One region of the Janthinobacterium sp. SUN211 genome, then DNA from elsewhere that is predicted to be linked to it. Evidence: predicted binding sites of a transcription regulator. Region 1 holds the regulator's gene; the other holds the start of a gene.
What was found. Region 1 encodes sigma-54, which starts transcription at its own class of promoters, with help from an activator protein. Its sites were predicted from a motif close to TGGCANGNAANCTGCTTT; they were not measured.

Region 1 (7,157 bases):
GACAACCTGCCACCGGCCTTGCTGCCCAGCCTGGTGCAGACCCTGCTCGACGAAGGTACACCGCAACTGGCCGTCGCCGTCGATGCGCGCAGCGCCGAGTCGCTGACCAGCCTGCCGCACAATGTGGCCCTGCTGCGCGACCAGGGGCACGATGTCAAGGTCATGTTCTTGACAGCCACCACGCATTCGCTGGTGGCACGCTTCTCGGAAACACGGCGCAGCCATCCGCTGTCGCACGAATTGCGTCCGAACCAGAATCCAGCCAGCCGCCGCACCCTGATCGAATGCATCTCGGAAGAACGGGAACGCCTGTCGGCCATCGAACAGCTGGGCCATGTGATCGACACGTCGGAACTGAGCGCCAACAAGCTGCGTGCCTGGATCAAGGATATCGTCGCCTCCGAACGCGCGCCGCTGACCCTGTTCTTCGAATCGTTCGCCTTCAAGCTGGGCGTGCCGCTGGATGCCGATTTCGTCTTCGACGTGCGGGCCTTGCCGAATCCCTATTACGACCTGGCCTTGCGCCCCCTCGACGGCCGCGACGCGCCCGTGATCGCCTTCCTCGACGCGCAGCCCAGCGCGCTGGAACTGCTGGCCGACATCCGCGCCTTCATCGAGAAATGGTTGCCGTCATTCAAGTCCGACAACCGCAGCTACCTGACGGTAGCCCTCGGCTGCACGGGCGGCCAGCACCGCTCCGTGTACATGGCGGAGCGGCTGGCGCAATATTTCGGCCCCAACGAGCGCGTGGTTCTACGCCACCGCGAGCGCAGCTAGTTAATCGAGGTGGCGCAGCGGATGCGCCGCGGCCGGCCAGACGGGGGCAAAGAAGCGCGCCACCATGGCTGCATCGACTTCGTCCAGGCTGGCGGGATTCCAGCGGGGCGCATTGTCCTTGTCGACCACCAGCGCGCGCACGCCCTCGAGCACTTCGCCATGTTCGAAATTGTGGCGCACGACTGTGCGCTCCAGGCGCAGGCAATCGGCCACGCCCAGGTGGGCGCCCCGCTGCAGCAATTCCAGGGTCACCGACATCATCAAGGGCGAACGCAGGCGCATGGCCGCCAGCGCCTTGGCGGCGAACGCGCTGTCGTCCTGCGCCAGCGAGGCCATGATGGCCGCCGCCGAACCCGCACTGAAATGGCGGTCCAGCGCTGCGCGCGCCGTGGCCAGGGGAGAAACGCCTGCCTCGGCCTGGAATGGTGCCGCCAGCGCCTTGATGGCCACAGGCAAAGCCTCGCCCGGCGTCGATTCAAACAGGTCCAGCAGCGCCCCCATCTGCGCTTCGGGCAGGTAGACATCGGCCAGGCCCGTATACAGGGCGTCGGCCGCGTTGATCGTCAAGCCCGTCAAACCCAGGTACAGGCCCAGCTGGCCGGCCAGGCGGGACAGGAAATAGCTGCCGCCCACGTCCGGGAACAGGCCGATATTGACTTCCGGCATGGCCATGCGCGTGCGGCCCGTCACGATGCGCAAGCGGTTGCCTGGCCCGGCTTGCGCCACACCCATGCCGCCGCCCATCACCACGCCATCCATCACGGCGATATACGGTTTCGGGTAGAAATGAATTAAATGATTTAAAGCATATTCTTCCGTAAAGAAATCTTCCAGCAGGGCGCTGCCGCCTTGCGGCGTGGCCAGACCCGCATCGTAAAAGAAACGGATGTCGCCACCGGCGCACAGGGCTTTGTCGCTGCTGGAGCGGATCACGACGGCGTCCACCTGCGGATCGTCGCGCCAGGCCAGCAGGGCCGCGCTCAGGGCGCGCACCATCTCCAGCGACAGGGAATTCAAGGCTTTCGGACGGTCGAGCACGATGTGCCCGGTGCGGTTGCGGATGGAAGTCTGGACGAAGTCGCTCATGGCAGGCAGGAAAGAAGTGGAAGTGCGAATATTCTAATGCCTGCGCGGGGAACATTGCGTTCCGCTGGGCGCAAAAAAGGGCGCAATGTGCGCCCTTAGTTGATCACAACTGCTGGAAGCGGGTGGCCTTAGACGGCGACGACGGCTTCTTCCTCGGAGTTGTCTGGCAGATGCTTGATCGCCTCTTTACCGTGCCCTTGCACTTTGGTTTTGTATTTCATCACTTGCCTATCGAGCTTGTCGATCAGGGTATCGATCGCGGCGTACAGGTCGTGCGCCAAGCTTTCCACATAGACAGTCTTGCCGCTCAAACGCAGGTTGACTTCAGCCTTTTGACGTTTTTCTTTCTCTTTGAGGTTATCCACGGTCAGAATCACGGCGATATCGATGACTTGATCGAAATGACGTTTCACGCGCTCCAGCTTCGTTTGTACGTATTCACGGATGGCTGGTGTCACTTCGAGATGATGTCCGCTGATGGTGAGATTCATACACACTCCTAAAGATGATCGGGTTCGTGCGGTCCATCCTATCCGGCCCGCAGAGGAACCGAAAAAAACTTACAAACACTTACGCAGGCTCACTGGCGGAATTTTTAATGCTTCCCGGTATTTGGCAACAGTACGTCGCGCAATCACCATGCCTTGTTCCCCCAGCATGTCCGCAATCTTACTGTCGGATAAAGGATTTTTAGGGTCTTCTGCTCCTGTCAGTTGCACGATCAATGCCCGTATCGCCGTCGATGACGCTTCGCCCCCCGCTTCGGTGGCGACGTGGCTACCAAAGAAATATTTCAACTCGAACATGCCGTGCGGGGTCAGCATGTACTTTTGAGTTGTTACCCGCGAGATAGTACTCTCGTGTAAACCCAGTGTATCAGCTATTTCACGGAGCACAAGGGGGCGCATGGCAACGGCCCCATGCGAGAAAAAGTTCTTTTGTCTTTCTACTATCGCCTGCGCCACACGCAGGATCGTGTCGAAGCGCTGGCGCATATTCTTGATCAGCCACTTGGCTTCCTGCAACTGTGCGCCCATGGCGCCCTCCCCCTTGCCTTGCTTGAGCAAGTTGGCGTACATGGCGTTGACGCGCAGGCGCGGCATGACGTCGTTGTTCAGGGTGACTTGCCAGCCATTGCGCGCGCGCTTGACGACGACGTCGGGCACCACGTAATCGGAGACGTCCGAGGCGAACACGGCGCCCGGATGCGGATTGCACTGGCGAATCACCGTCTGCGCTTCGCGCAAGTCTTCATCGTCGCAATCGAGGGCTTTTTTCAGCTTGTTGAAATCGCGCTGGGCAAACCAGGCCAGGTGCTTTTCCACGATCACGAGGGCCATACGCCGCGTCACCATGGCGATGTGCGGCAAGCGCTTGATTTGCAGGGCCAGGCATTCGGACGCATTGCGCGCGCCCACGCCCGGCGGATCGAAACTTTGCAGCAGCGACAAGGCCGTGCGCATCTCGTCGGCGTCGATTTCCAGCTCTTCCGGCAGGCGCGCCAGGATGTCGTCGAGCGACTCTTCCAGGTAGCCATTGTCGTCCAGCGCGTCGATGATCAGTTCGACCAGTGCGCGGTCGCGCAATTCGAGCACCGTCACGCGCATCTGCTCCATCAAGTGTTCGCGCAGGGTGCAGTGATGGGCCTCCAATTGCGGACGCGAATCTTCGTCGTCGGGCGCCTTGCCCCGGCTCGCCTCGCTCCAGTCGCTGTCGCCGCCATCCGCGGCGACCGGGCTGTCGCCCCCCTCGCCGTCAAACGCTTCCGCTTCGGCCGGCGCTGCGGGCGCCTCCTGGCCTGGCGGCTGGGGCGGCGCTTCGGCCGGCGCGGCCGTGGAACTCAAGGCCCCGTCGGACAGCAGGCGCAGCGAGCGGTCGAGCGGATCATCGAGGCGTTCGAGCAAAGGATTGTCCGTCAGCAATTGCTCTAATTCCTGGTGCAATTCCAGGGTAGACAATTGCAACAGGCGTATCGATTGCTGCAACTGCGGCGTCAGTGCCAGGTGCTGCGAAGTGCGCAGCTGCAATGATTGTTTCATTGGCTTACATGCGGAAGTGTTCGCCCAGATAGACCCGGCGTACCGACTCGTTCGCGATGATGTCGTCGGGGCGTCCCGACGCCAGCACCGAGCCCTGGTTGATGATGTAGGCACGGTCGCAAATACCCAGCGTCTCGCGCACATTATGATCGGTAATCAGCACGCCGATATTGCGCTCCTTCAAGAAACGCACGATGCGCTGGATCTCGATCACGGCGATCGGATCGACGCCGGCGAACGGCTCGTCGAGCAGCACGAAACGGGGATCGGTGGCCAGCGCGCGGGCGATTTCCACGCGGCGGCGTTCGCCACCGGACAGGGACAGCGCCTGGTTCTCGCGCAGCTTTTCAATCTGCAGGTCGGCCAGCAATTTATCCAGCCGTTCCTCGATCTCGGCCTTCGTCAGCGGACGGCCTTCGACGGTCTGGATTTCCAGCACGGCGCGGATATTGTCTTCCACCGTCAGCTTGCGGAAGACGGACGCTTCCTGCGGCAGGTAGGACAGGCCCATCTGTGCGCGGCGGTGGATCGGCAGGCTGGAGATATCCACGCCGCTGATATCGATGCTGCCGCCATCGGACGGCACCAGGCCGACGATCATGTAGAACGAGGTGGTCTTGCCGGCGCCGTTCGGGCCCAGCAAGCCCACCACTTCGCCGCATTCGACTTGCAGCGAGACATCATGCACGACTTGCCGCTTGCCATAGGTTTTTTGCAGCCCGCGAACGATCAGGGTGCTGCCGCAACGTGTATTTTCCATTATTTCTTTCCTGGCGCGGGCGTGGCCGGCGCTTTCTCCGCTGCCGGCGCCTTGGTCTTCGGCTGGATCACCATGCGCACGCTGCCGCCATCGGCGGTGCTGGTGCCGCTGTTGGAATTTTCCATCGCAAATTCTTCCTTGCGGCTGTCATACGAGATGAAGGCGCCGTTGGCCACATCGGTGACTTTCGCCCCTTCCAGGCGCGTCAGCTTGGCTCTGGAAAACAGTTTCACCACTTCCGTCTTGTTGTCGTATTCCACGCGCTCCGCTTCGCCTTCGACCCACAGGTCGCCCGCGCCATCGCGCTTCTGGCGGAAGGTCGCGAGCTTGCCGGGATCGGCCCAGAAGGTGATGAACTGGTAGCCTTGCGGGTCTTCCGTGATCAGGGCCCGGCCCGCCTTCATGGTCAGGGTACCCTTGACCAGCACGACGTCACCCGTCAGGGTGCGCACCTGCTTGATGTCATCGACGTGGCCGCTGCGTGCCGTGATGACGGCTTCCTTCTCGGAATCGGCCTTCTCGGCATGCGCCACGCCCATGATGGCCAGCGAAAATACGGTCAACAGCAAGATGTTCTTCATAATATGGTTTCCTTGTTTCATTCTGTCATTTTGCCGCCGCGGCCGGGCGCGGTTTCGGCGGGAGGACCATGCGCAGCGCATTCTGCACTTCCACCACGCCGGTGGCGTTATTCGCCTTCATGCCGACGCCATTGATGCGCGAGGCGCCCGTCAGGATATCGACAGGCACATCCGTTTCCATTCTTTCCTCGTCCGGAAACACCGTCAGCGCTTCCGTCTTGACCGTCAGGTTCTGCGCCTTCGGACTGGCCACGCGGTCGATCACGACCTTGCGGTGCAGTTGCAGCCGGGTATTATCCTGGTCGATATGCGCCAGTTCCGCATTCATGTTCATCGGCGGCATGCCTGGCGTGAGCTTGCGCACGAAGGGCTGGTCGATATCGGACGAGTCGTCCAGCGGATAATGCGTGAGCTTGGTGCCCGACACGATATAGCTGGGTTTACCCGTCAAATCCATGCGCACCAGGCTGAAATTGGTGATGAAATAGTCAGGTTCATCCAGATGCTTGCTGGCCGTGATGTCCTGGCCATTCTTGTTCATCACCTCGAGCAGCCAAAAGCTGCCCAGCGCGACGACAACCGCGCCCAGCACGGTAAAAATCATGCGCCAGCGATGGGCGCCTCCTGGCTTACGCATAGGGCTTCACTCTTTCAAAGGTCACTGGCGAGGCGGCGCGCCTCACTCCAGGAACGGCGCCATGACGCGCGCATAGTTGTCCTGGGCGCGCAGCAGGAATTCGCAGATCTCGCGCACCGCGCCGCGGCCGCCGCCGGCCTGCGTCACATGGTGCGCCAGACCCTGCGCCTCCGGACGCCCGCCCGGCACGCTGACGGCAAAGCCCACGCGTTTCAGGATGGGCGCGTCGATGACGTCGTCGCCGATATAGCCGCATTGCTCTTCCGTCAAGCCCGTCAGCGCCAGCAATTCGCGAAACGGCGTCAGCTTGTCGTGGCCGCCCTGGTGCACATGGGTAATGCCCAGGTCTTGCGCGCGGCGCGCCGTGATGGCCGAGCGGCGCGCGCTGATGATGGCCGTCTGCACGCCCGATTCCTGCAGCAGCTTGATGCCCAGGCCATCATACACATTAAACGTTTTCATCATCTCGCCGTCCGGGCCGAAATGCAGGCTGCCGTCGGTGAGCACGCCATCGACGTCAAAGATCATCAGTTTGACCTTGGCCGCCCGTGCCAGGTTGTCCGCTACGCTGTCCATCAGATCACCTTCGCTTGCGTCAGATCATGGATATGCAGCGCGCCCACCAGCTTGCCGTCGGCATCGACGACCAGCATCTGGTTGATGCGGAACTGCTCCATCACGGCCACGGCGTCGACGGCCAGGCGTTCGGGCGCGATACTGCGCGGCTGCGCATGCATAACGTCGCGGATCGCCACTTGCGTGAAATCCTGCACGCGCTCGAACATGCGGCGCAGATCGCCATCCGTAAACACGCCCACGGGGCGGTTGTCCGCATCGACGACGGCCGTCATGCCCATGCCTTTCTTCGTCATTTCTTCCAGCGCCTGCAGCAAGGAAGCGTCCACGGGCACCTTGGGTACGCGTTCGCCGCTGCGCATGACGTCATGCACGTGCGTGAGCAAACGGCGGCCCAGGGCGCCGCCCGGGTGCGAGCGGGCGAAATCTTCTTCCTTGAAGCCGCGCAAGTCGAGCAAGGCCACGGCGATCGCGTCGCCCAGGGCCAGGGTGACGGTGGTGCTGGCCGTCGGCGCCAGGTTCAGCGGACAGGCTTCTTTCTCAACAGAAATATCCAGGTGCACGTCGGCCAGCTGGGCCAGGCTCGAATTGGGCTTGCCCGTCATGGAAATCAGCACGCCGCCCATGCGCTTGACGACGGGCATTATGGCCATCAATTCCGACGATTCACCGGAGTACGATATGGCAATAAAAGCATCGTC
Region 2 (7,157 bases), on a different contig from region 1:
AGCGCATGGCTGAACAAGGTCGTGCCTTCGGCTTCGGCGAGCAGGATGCAATTGCCAGCTAGCGTAGGGTCGGGCGACATGCGGGCGCTCCGTCAACGTGAAAGATGAAAAGCGGCGCCCAAGCGAACTCAGGCAATCTGCACTGTATGCGGATTGCCTGAGGTGGGACTTGCGTGGTGTCAAGAAAGGAAGCGCGGCGGGCGGGGAATGTCGGGGGAATCAGATCGCGTTCAGCGGTATTTTGAGGTAGCGCACGCCATTGTCTTCCGGCTCGGGCAGCTTGCCCGCGTTGATGTTGACCTGGATGGCGGGCAAGATCAATGTCGGCATGTCCAGGGTGGCGTCGCGGCTCGTGCGCATGGCCACGAATTGTTCTTCCGTGATGCCGTCGCGCAAGTGGATGTTGCCGGCGCGCTGTTCGGCCACCGTCACTTCCCAGCGCGGCGCGCGGCCGTTGGGCGGGTAGTCGTGGCACATGAACAGCCGGGTCTGCGGCGGCAGCGACAGCAGGCGCTGCGCGGAGCGGTACAGCAGCGCAGCGGAGCCGCCGGGAAAGTCGCAGCGGGCCGAGCCCACATCCGGCATGAACAGGGTGTCGCCGACAAACACGGCGTCGCCGATCTGGTACGCCAGGTCGGCCGGCGTGTGGCCGGGCACGTGCAGCGCGCGCACTTCCAATGCGCCGATATGGAATACCTGGTCGGGCGCGAACAGCTGGTCGAACTGCGAGCCGTCGGCCTTGGCCGCATCCTGGTGGTAGACGGCGGCGAAGGCTTGCTGCACCGTCTGGATGGCGGCGCCGATGGCCACGTCGCCGCCCAGCTGCTGCTGCAGGTAGGGCGCGGCGGACAGGTGATCCGCATGCGCATGGGTTTCCAGCAGCCAGCGGCACTGCAAGCCGTGTTCGCGCACGAAGGCGATCACCTTGTCGGCCGAAGCGGTGGAGGTGCGGCCCGCCTTGGGATCGTAGTCGAGCACGGAATCGATGATGGCGCAGTCCCGCCCGTCGGCCTCATACACGATATAGGTGACGGTGGCGGTGGCGGGGTCGAAGAAAGCTTGGATTTGTGGAGTCATCACGGCGGCAAGGGACGGACAGGGAATGGCATTATATCGCCAGAGTTCGCTAAAAAAATGCTGTAAATTCACATTTAACATGCGGAAAACAGATAAGGGGGCAGGCATGCGGCCGTCACAGCCGTGCGCACCCCGGCGCTTGCAGCATGGTAACCTCATTCTTCCAAGGAGGAATTCATGAACGATATCACTGCACGCAGCGAACAGTACCGCGGTTTTACGATTTCCGTGACCCCGCAAAAGGATAACGACGATTTATGGGATTTTACCTACCGCCTGCAGCGCGAAGGCGAGCCGGAAGCGCAGGCGATCACGCGCAGCCGCACCCTGGGCGGCTACGCGGCCCCCGAAACGGCTTGCACGGCGGGCTTGCAAGTGGCCAGGACGGAAGTCGATAATCTGCTGCGCCCTTGAGCCAGCGTAAATCGTTTAGCCCGAAAGTGAGCCTGACTACGGCTGGCGCGTGAAACACGTCGCTGCCAGCCGCGCTTCATGCTACGATTTCCACTATTGAGTCAGTCACGAAGGAGGCACCCATGGATAGCAGTTCTAAAATTCACTATAAAGGCTGGGAAATCGTTCCCTTGGCCGTGCCCACCACCGACGGCAAATGGTCGGCCAGTTGCGACATCGAGCGCGCCACGGCCGAAGGCCTGGAAGTATTCGAAGGCTCGACCATGCAATTCGTGCGCGACGACGAGGAGGGCGCCATTGCCGCCGCCTGCGAAGAAGCCGTGCGCCAGATCGACAACATCATCGCCAACCCGCTGGTGCGGCTGGCCTAGTTCTCTACTCTTTCAGTCATCGTGTTCCCGCAGCCGGCATCCGCCGGCTGTTTTTTTTGCGCGCTACCGGCGGCGCGTGTGCCTGCCCCCATCTTTTCAGCCAGCGCTGTTGCATGTTTCAATGTTATGTTTCAAAATGAAATTTTGAAACAATAATGAAACATCGTACGGGGCAAACGTGACATCGTTGTTCCCTGGCGTGACAGCCCCGGAGCAGCGCTGGCTGGCCCCTTGTCGCCTGTTTTCACTCTGCCGTCACGTGTTTTTCGCCAGGCCGCGCCGGCCTGGCACGGCATTTGCAATACTGATGTTCATAGCCACTCCGTGAAACATTCGGGACCATCCGAAACCCATAAGGTGAACACATGACTCAATACTCCGCAGGTGCCGCATTCCGCAAGGCCGTCCAGGAAGAATCCCCGTTGCAAGTCGTCGGCGCCATCAACGCCAACCACGCCTTGCTGGCCAAGCGCGCCGGCTATAAAGCCATCTACCTGTCCGGCGGCGGCGTCGCGGCAGGCTCGCTGGGCTTGCCCGACCTGGGTATTTCCAGCCTGGACGACGTGCTGACCGACATCCGCCGCATCACCGACGTGTGCGACCTGCCGCTGCTGGTCGACGCCGACACGGGCTTCGGTTCTTCCGCCTTCAACGTGGCGCGCACGGTGAAATCGATGATCAAGTTCGGCGCGGCCGGCCTGCACATCGAAGACCAGGTGGGCGCCAAGCGCTGCGGTCACCGTCCGGGCAAGGAAATCGTGAGCAAGGAAGAAATGGTCGACCGCATCAAGGCGGCCGTCGATGCGCGCACGGACCCGAACTTCGTCATCATGGCGCGCACCGATGCGCTGGCGGTCGATGGCCTGGAAGCGGCGCTGGAACGCGCCGTCGCCTGCGTCGAAGCGGGTGCCGACATGATCTTCCCGGAAGCCATCACGGACCTGGACATGTACGCTACGTTCGCCAAGGCCGTCAACGTGCCGATCCTGGCCAACATCACGGAATTCGGTTCCACGCCGCTGTTCACCCTGGACGAACTGCGCAGCGCCCACGTGGGCCTGGCGCTATATCCGCTGTCGGCCTTCCGCGCCATGAACAAGGCGGCGGAAAACGTCTATCAGGCGCTGCGCCGCGACGGCACGCAAAAGAACGTCGTCGACACCATGCAGACGCGCATGGAGCTGTATGAATCGATCAATTACCACGATTTCGAGCAAAAGCTCGATGCACTGTTCGCCGCGCAAAAGAAATAAGTAAAGAAAAGTAAAGAAGCAGGGGCCGCATGCAGGCCCCGCAGTGATGCAACCGAGACTAGTCAATTTTTGGAGAAATCAATGAACGCACCGCAAGCCGCCACTTTCAAGCCTAAAAAATCCGTCGCCTTGTCCGGCGTCACCGCCGGCAACACGGCGCTGTGCTCGGTCGGCAAGACCGGCAACGATTTGCACTACCGCGGCTATGACATCCTGGACGTGGCCGACAGCTGCGAGTTCGAGGAAATCGCCTACCTGCTGGTGCACGGCAAGCTGCCGACAGCCGCCGAACTGAAAGGCTACAAGGCCAAGTTGAAATCCCTGCGCGGCTTGCCGTCGGCAGTGAAACTGGCGCTGGAAGCGCTGCCGGCCGCCGCCCACCCGATGGACGTGATGCGCACGGGCGTGTCCGTGCTGGGCTGCACCCTGCCGGAAAAGGACGACCATAACGCGCCGGGCGCGCGCGACATCGCCGACCGCCTGATGGCGTCGTTCGGCTCCATGCTGCTGTACTGGTACCACTACAGCCATAACGGCAAGCGCATCGAAGTGGAAACGGACGACGACTCGATCGGCGGCCACTTCCTGCACCTGTTGCATGGCGAAAAACCGTCGGCGTCGTGGGAAAAAGCCATGCACACGTCGCTGATCCTGTACGCGGAACACGAATTCAATGCATCGACCTTCACCAGCCGGGTGATCGCCGGCACGGGTTCGGACATCCATTCCGCCATCACTGGCGCCATCGGCGCGCTGCGCGGCCCGAAACATGGCGGTGCGAACGAAGTGGCGCTGGATATCCAGAAACGCTACGACAACGCCGATGAAGCGGAAGCGGACATCCGCGAACGCGTGGCCAACAAGGAAGTGGTGATCGGCTTCGGCCACCCCGTCTACACGATTTCGGACCCGCGCAATAAAGTCATCAAGGAAGTGGCCCGTTCGCTGTCGCAGGAAGCCGGTTCCACGAAAATGTTCGACATCGCCGAGCGCCTGGAATCGGTCATGTGGGAAATCAAGAACATGTTCCCGAACCTGGACTGGTTCTCGGCCGTGTCGTACCACATGATGGGCGTGCCGACGGCGATGTTTACGCCGCTGTTCGTCATCTCGCGTACCTCGGGTTGGGCTGCCCACATCATCGAGCAGCGTATCGACAACAAGATCATCCGCCCGAGCGCCAACTACGTGGGTCCGGAAGACCTGGAATTCGTCCCGATCAAGGACCGCAAATAATGAGCACCAACATGAACACCTTGCACCGCAAATCCTTGCCGGGCACCCAGCTAGACTACTTCGACACGCGTGCCGCCGTCGATGCGATCCAGCCAGGCGCCTACGCCACCTTGCCCTACACCTCGCGCGTGCTGGCCGAAAACCTGGTGCGCCGCTGCGACCCGGCCACCTTGAACGCTTCGCTGAGCCAATTCATCGAACGCCGCCGCGACCTCGACTTCCCGTGGTTCCCCGCGCGCGTGGTCTGCCATGACATCCTGGGCCAGACGGCCCTGGTCGACCTGGCCGGCTTGCGCGACGCCATCGCGGCCCAGGGCGGCGACCCGGCCCTCGTCAACCCGGTGGTGCCCACGCAGCTGGTGGTCGACCACTCGCTGGCCGTCGAATGCGGCGGCTTCGATCCCGACGCCTTCGCCAAGAACCGCGCCATCGAAGACCGCCGCAACGAAGACCGTTTCGACTTCATCGACTGGACCAAGAAAGCGTTCAAGAACGTTGACGTGATTCCTCCAGGCAATGGCATCTTGCACCAGATCAATCTTGAGCGCATGTCGCCCGTGATCCAGGTGCAGGATGGCGTAGCCTATCCGGACACCCTGGTGGGCACGGATTCGCACACACCGATGGTCGATGCGCTGGGCGTGATCGCCATCGGCGTGGGCGGCCTGGAAGCGGAAAGCGTGATGCTGGGCCGCGCCTCGTGGATGCGTTTGCCCGACATCATCGGCGTCAAGCTGACGGGCAAGCCGCAGCCGGGCATCACGGCCACGGATACCGTGCTGGCGCTGACGGAGTTCCTGCGCAAGCAGAAGGTCGTTTCGTCCTACCTGGAATTCTATGGCGAGGGCGCGTCGCACCTGACCCTGGGCGACCGCGCCACGATTTCCAACATGGCGCCGGAATTCGGCGCCACGGCCGCCATGTTCTATATCGACGAGCAAACCATCAAGTATCTGAAATTGACGGGCCGCGACGACGAACTGGTGAAGCTGGTGGAGCTGTACGCGAAAGAGACGGGCCTGTGGGCCGACAGCCTGAAGGATGCGCAGTACGAGCGCGTCCTGAGCTTCGACCTGTCGTCCGTCGTGCGCAATATCGCCGGGCCGTCGAACCCGCACAACCGCGTGCCGACGTCGGAACTGGCCGCGCGCGGGATTTCCGGCGTGGTGGAAAACGAGCCGGGCAAGATGCCGGACGGCGCCGTCATCATCGCCGCCATCACCAGTTGCACCAACACGAACAACCCGCGCAACATGATCGCCGCCGGTTTGATCGCGCGCAATGCCAACCGCCTGGGGCTGACCCGCAAGCCGTGGGTGAAATCGTCGCTGGCGCCCGGCTCGAAGACGGTGGAACTGTACCTGCAGGAAGCGGGCTTGATGCCGGAACTCGAACAGCTGGGCTTTGGCGTGGTGGCTTTCGCCTGCACCTCGTGCAACGGCATGTCGGGCGCGCTCGATCCCGTGATCCAGGACGAAGTGGTGTCGCGCGACCTGTACGCGACCGCCGTTTTGTCGGGCAACCGCAATTTCGACGGCCGCATCCACCCGTACGCGAAGCAGGCTTTCCTCGCCTCGCCGCCGCTGGTGGTGGCCTATGCCATCGCCGGCACCATCCGTTTCGACATTGAAAAGGATGTGCTGGGCCATGACGCGGATGGCAAGCCGATTTTGCTGAAGGATATCTGGCCATCGGACGAGGAAATCGACGCCATCGTCGCCGCCAGCGTCAAGCCGGAGCAGTTCCGCAAGGTGTACATTCCAATGTTTGCCGCGCAGGCCGACGATGGCCAGAAAGTCAGCCCCCTGTACGACTGGCGTCCGCAGACGACGTATATCCGCCGTCCGCCGTACTGGGAAGGCGCGCTGGCCGGCGCACGCCCCTTGAAAGGCATGCGTCCGCTGGCCGTCCTGGGCGACAACATCACCACCGACCACCTGTCGCCATCGAACGCCATCATGCTCGACAGCGCGGCCGGCGAGTACCTGGCGAAAATGGGCTTGCCCGAGGAAGACTTCAATTCCTACGCCACGCACCGGGGCGACCATCTGACGGCGCAGCGCGCCACGTTCGCCAATCCGACCCTGAAGAACGAAATGGTCATCGAGGACGGCAAGGTGAAGGCCGGTTCGCTCACGCGCATCGAGCCGGAAGGAAAAATCTCGCGCATGTGGGAAGCCATCGAGGTGTATATGGAGCGCAAGCAGCCATTGATCATCATCGCCGGTGCCGACTATGGCCAGGGCTCCTCGCGCGACTGGGCCGCCAAGGGCGTGCGCCTGGCCGGCGTGGAAGCCATCGTGGCCGAAGGTTTCGAGCGCATCCACCGCACCAACCTGGTGGGCATGGGCGTCCTGCCGCTGGAGTTCCTGCCTGGCGTGAACCGCAAGACCCTGGGCATCGATGGCAGCGAAACCTACGACGTCGTGGGCGAGCGCACGCCGCGCTCCACCCTGACTTTGTTGATCCACCGCAAGAACGGCGAGACGCTGCAAGTGCCCGTCACCTGCCGCCTCGACACGGCGGAAGAGGTGTCGATCTACGAGGCGGGCGGCGTTCTTCAGCGCTTCGCGCAGGATTTCCTCGAGTCGACCAAGGCAGCGTAAGCAGTTCGTCATTCACCGGGTGGCGCGCAGGCGCGCGCTGCCCGGCTTTTCAGGAAACCCTATGACCCACGTACCCCAAATCAAAATCCCCGCCACCTACATGCGCGGCGGCACCAGCAAGGGCGTGTTCTTCCGCCTGCAGGATTTGCCCGCCAGCGCGCAAGTGCCGGGCGCCGCGCGCGATGCGCTGCTGCTGCGCG

Region 2: the regulator sigma-54 is predicted to act here: its motif matches at 2,148-2,165, upstream of prpB (methylisocitrate lyase).

Annotation. Positions count from the first base shown of each region.
Region 1 covers NZ_JAPWIC010000003.1:586,832-593,988, reverse strand. Annotated here, with positions in the region: gene rapZ (RNase adapter RapZ) at 1-777, shown strand, start outside; gene O3301_RS13930 (enoyl-CoA hydratase/isomerase family protein) at 778-1,863, opposite strand; gene hpf (ribosome hibernation-promoting factor, HPF/YfiA family) at 1,992-2,354, opposite strand; gene O3301_RS13920 (RNA polymerase factor sigma-54) at 2,424-3,902, opposite strand; gene lptB (LPS export ABC transporter ATP-binding protein) at 3,907-4,662, opposite strand; gene lptA (lipopolysaccharide transport periplasmic protein LptA) at 4,662-5,243, opposite strand; gene lptC (LPS export ABC transporter periplasmic protein LptC) at 5,269-5,880, opposite strand; gene O3301_RS13900 (HAD family hydrolase) at 5,923-6,456, opposite strand; gene O3301_RS13895 (SIS domain-containing protein) at 6,456-7,157, opposite strand, start outside.
Region 2 covers NZ_JAPWIC010000007.1:69,889-77,045, reverse strand. Annotated here, with positions in the region: gene O3301_RS22155 (DUF3274 domain-containing protein) at 1-80, opposite strand, end outside; gene O3301_RS22150 (MBL fold metallo-hydrolase) at 220-1,077, opposite strand; gene O3301_RS22145 (hypothetical protein) at 1,255-1,491, shown strand; gene O3301_RS22140 (hypothetical protein) at 1,614-1,862, shown strand; gene prpB (methylisocitrate lyase) at 2,228-3,115, shown strand; gene prpC (2-methylcitrate synthase) at 3,197-4,351, shown strand; gene acnD (Fe/S-dependent 2-methylisocitrate dehydratase AcnD) at 4,363-6,957, shown strand; gene prpF (2-methylaconitate cis-trans isomerase PrpF) at 7,019-7,157, shown strand, end outside.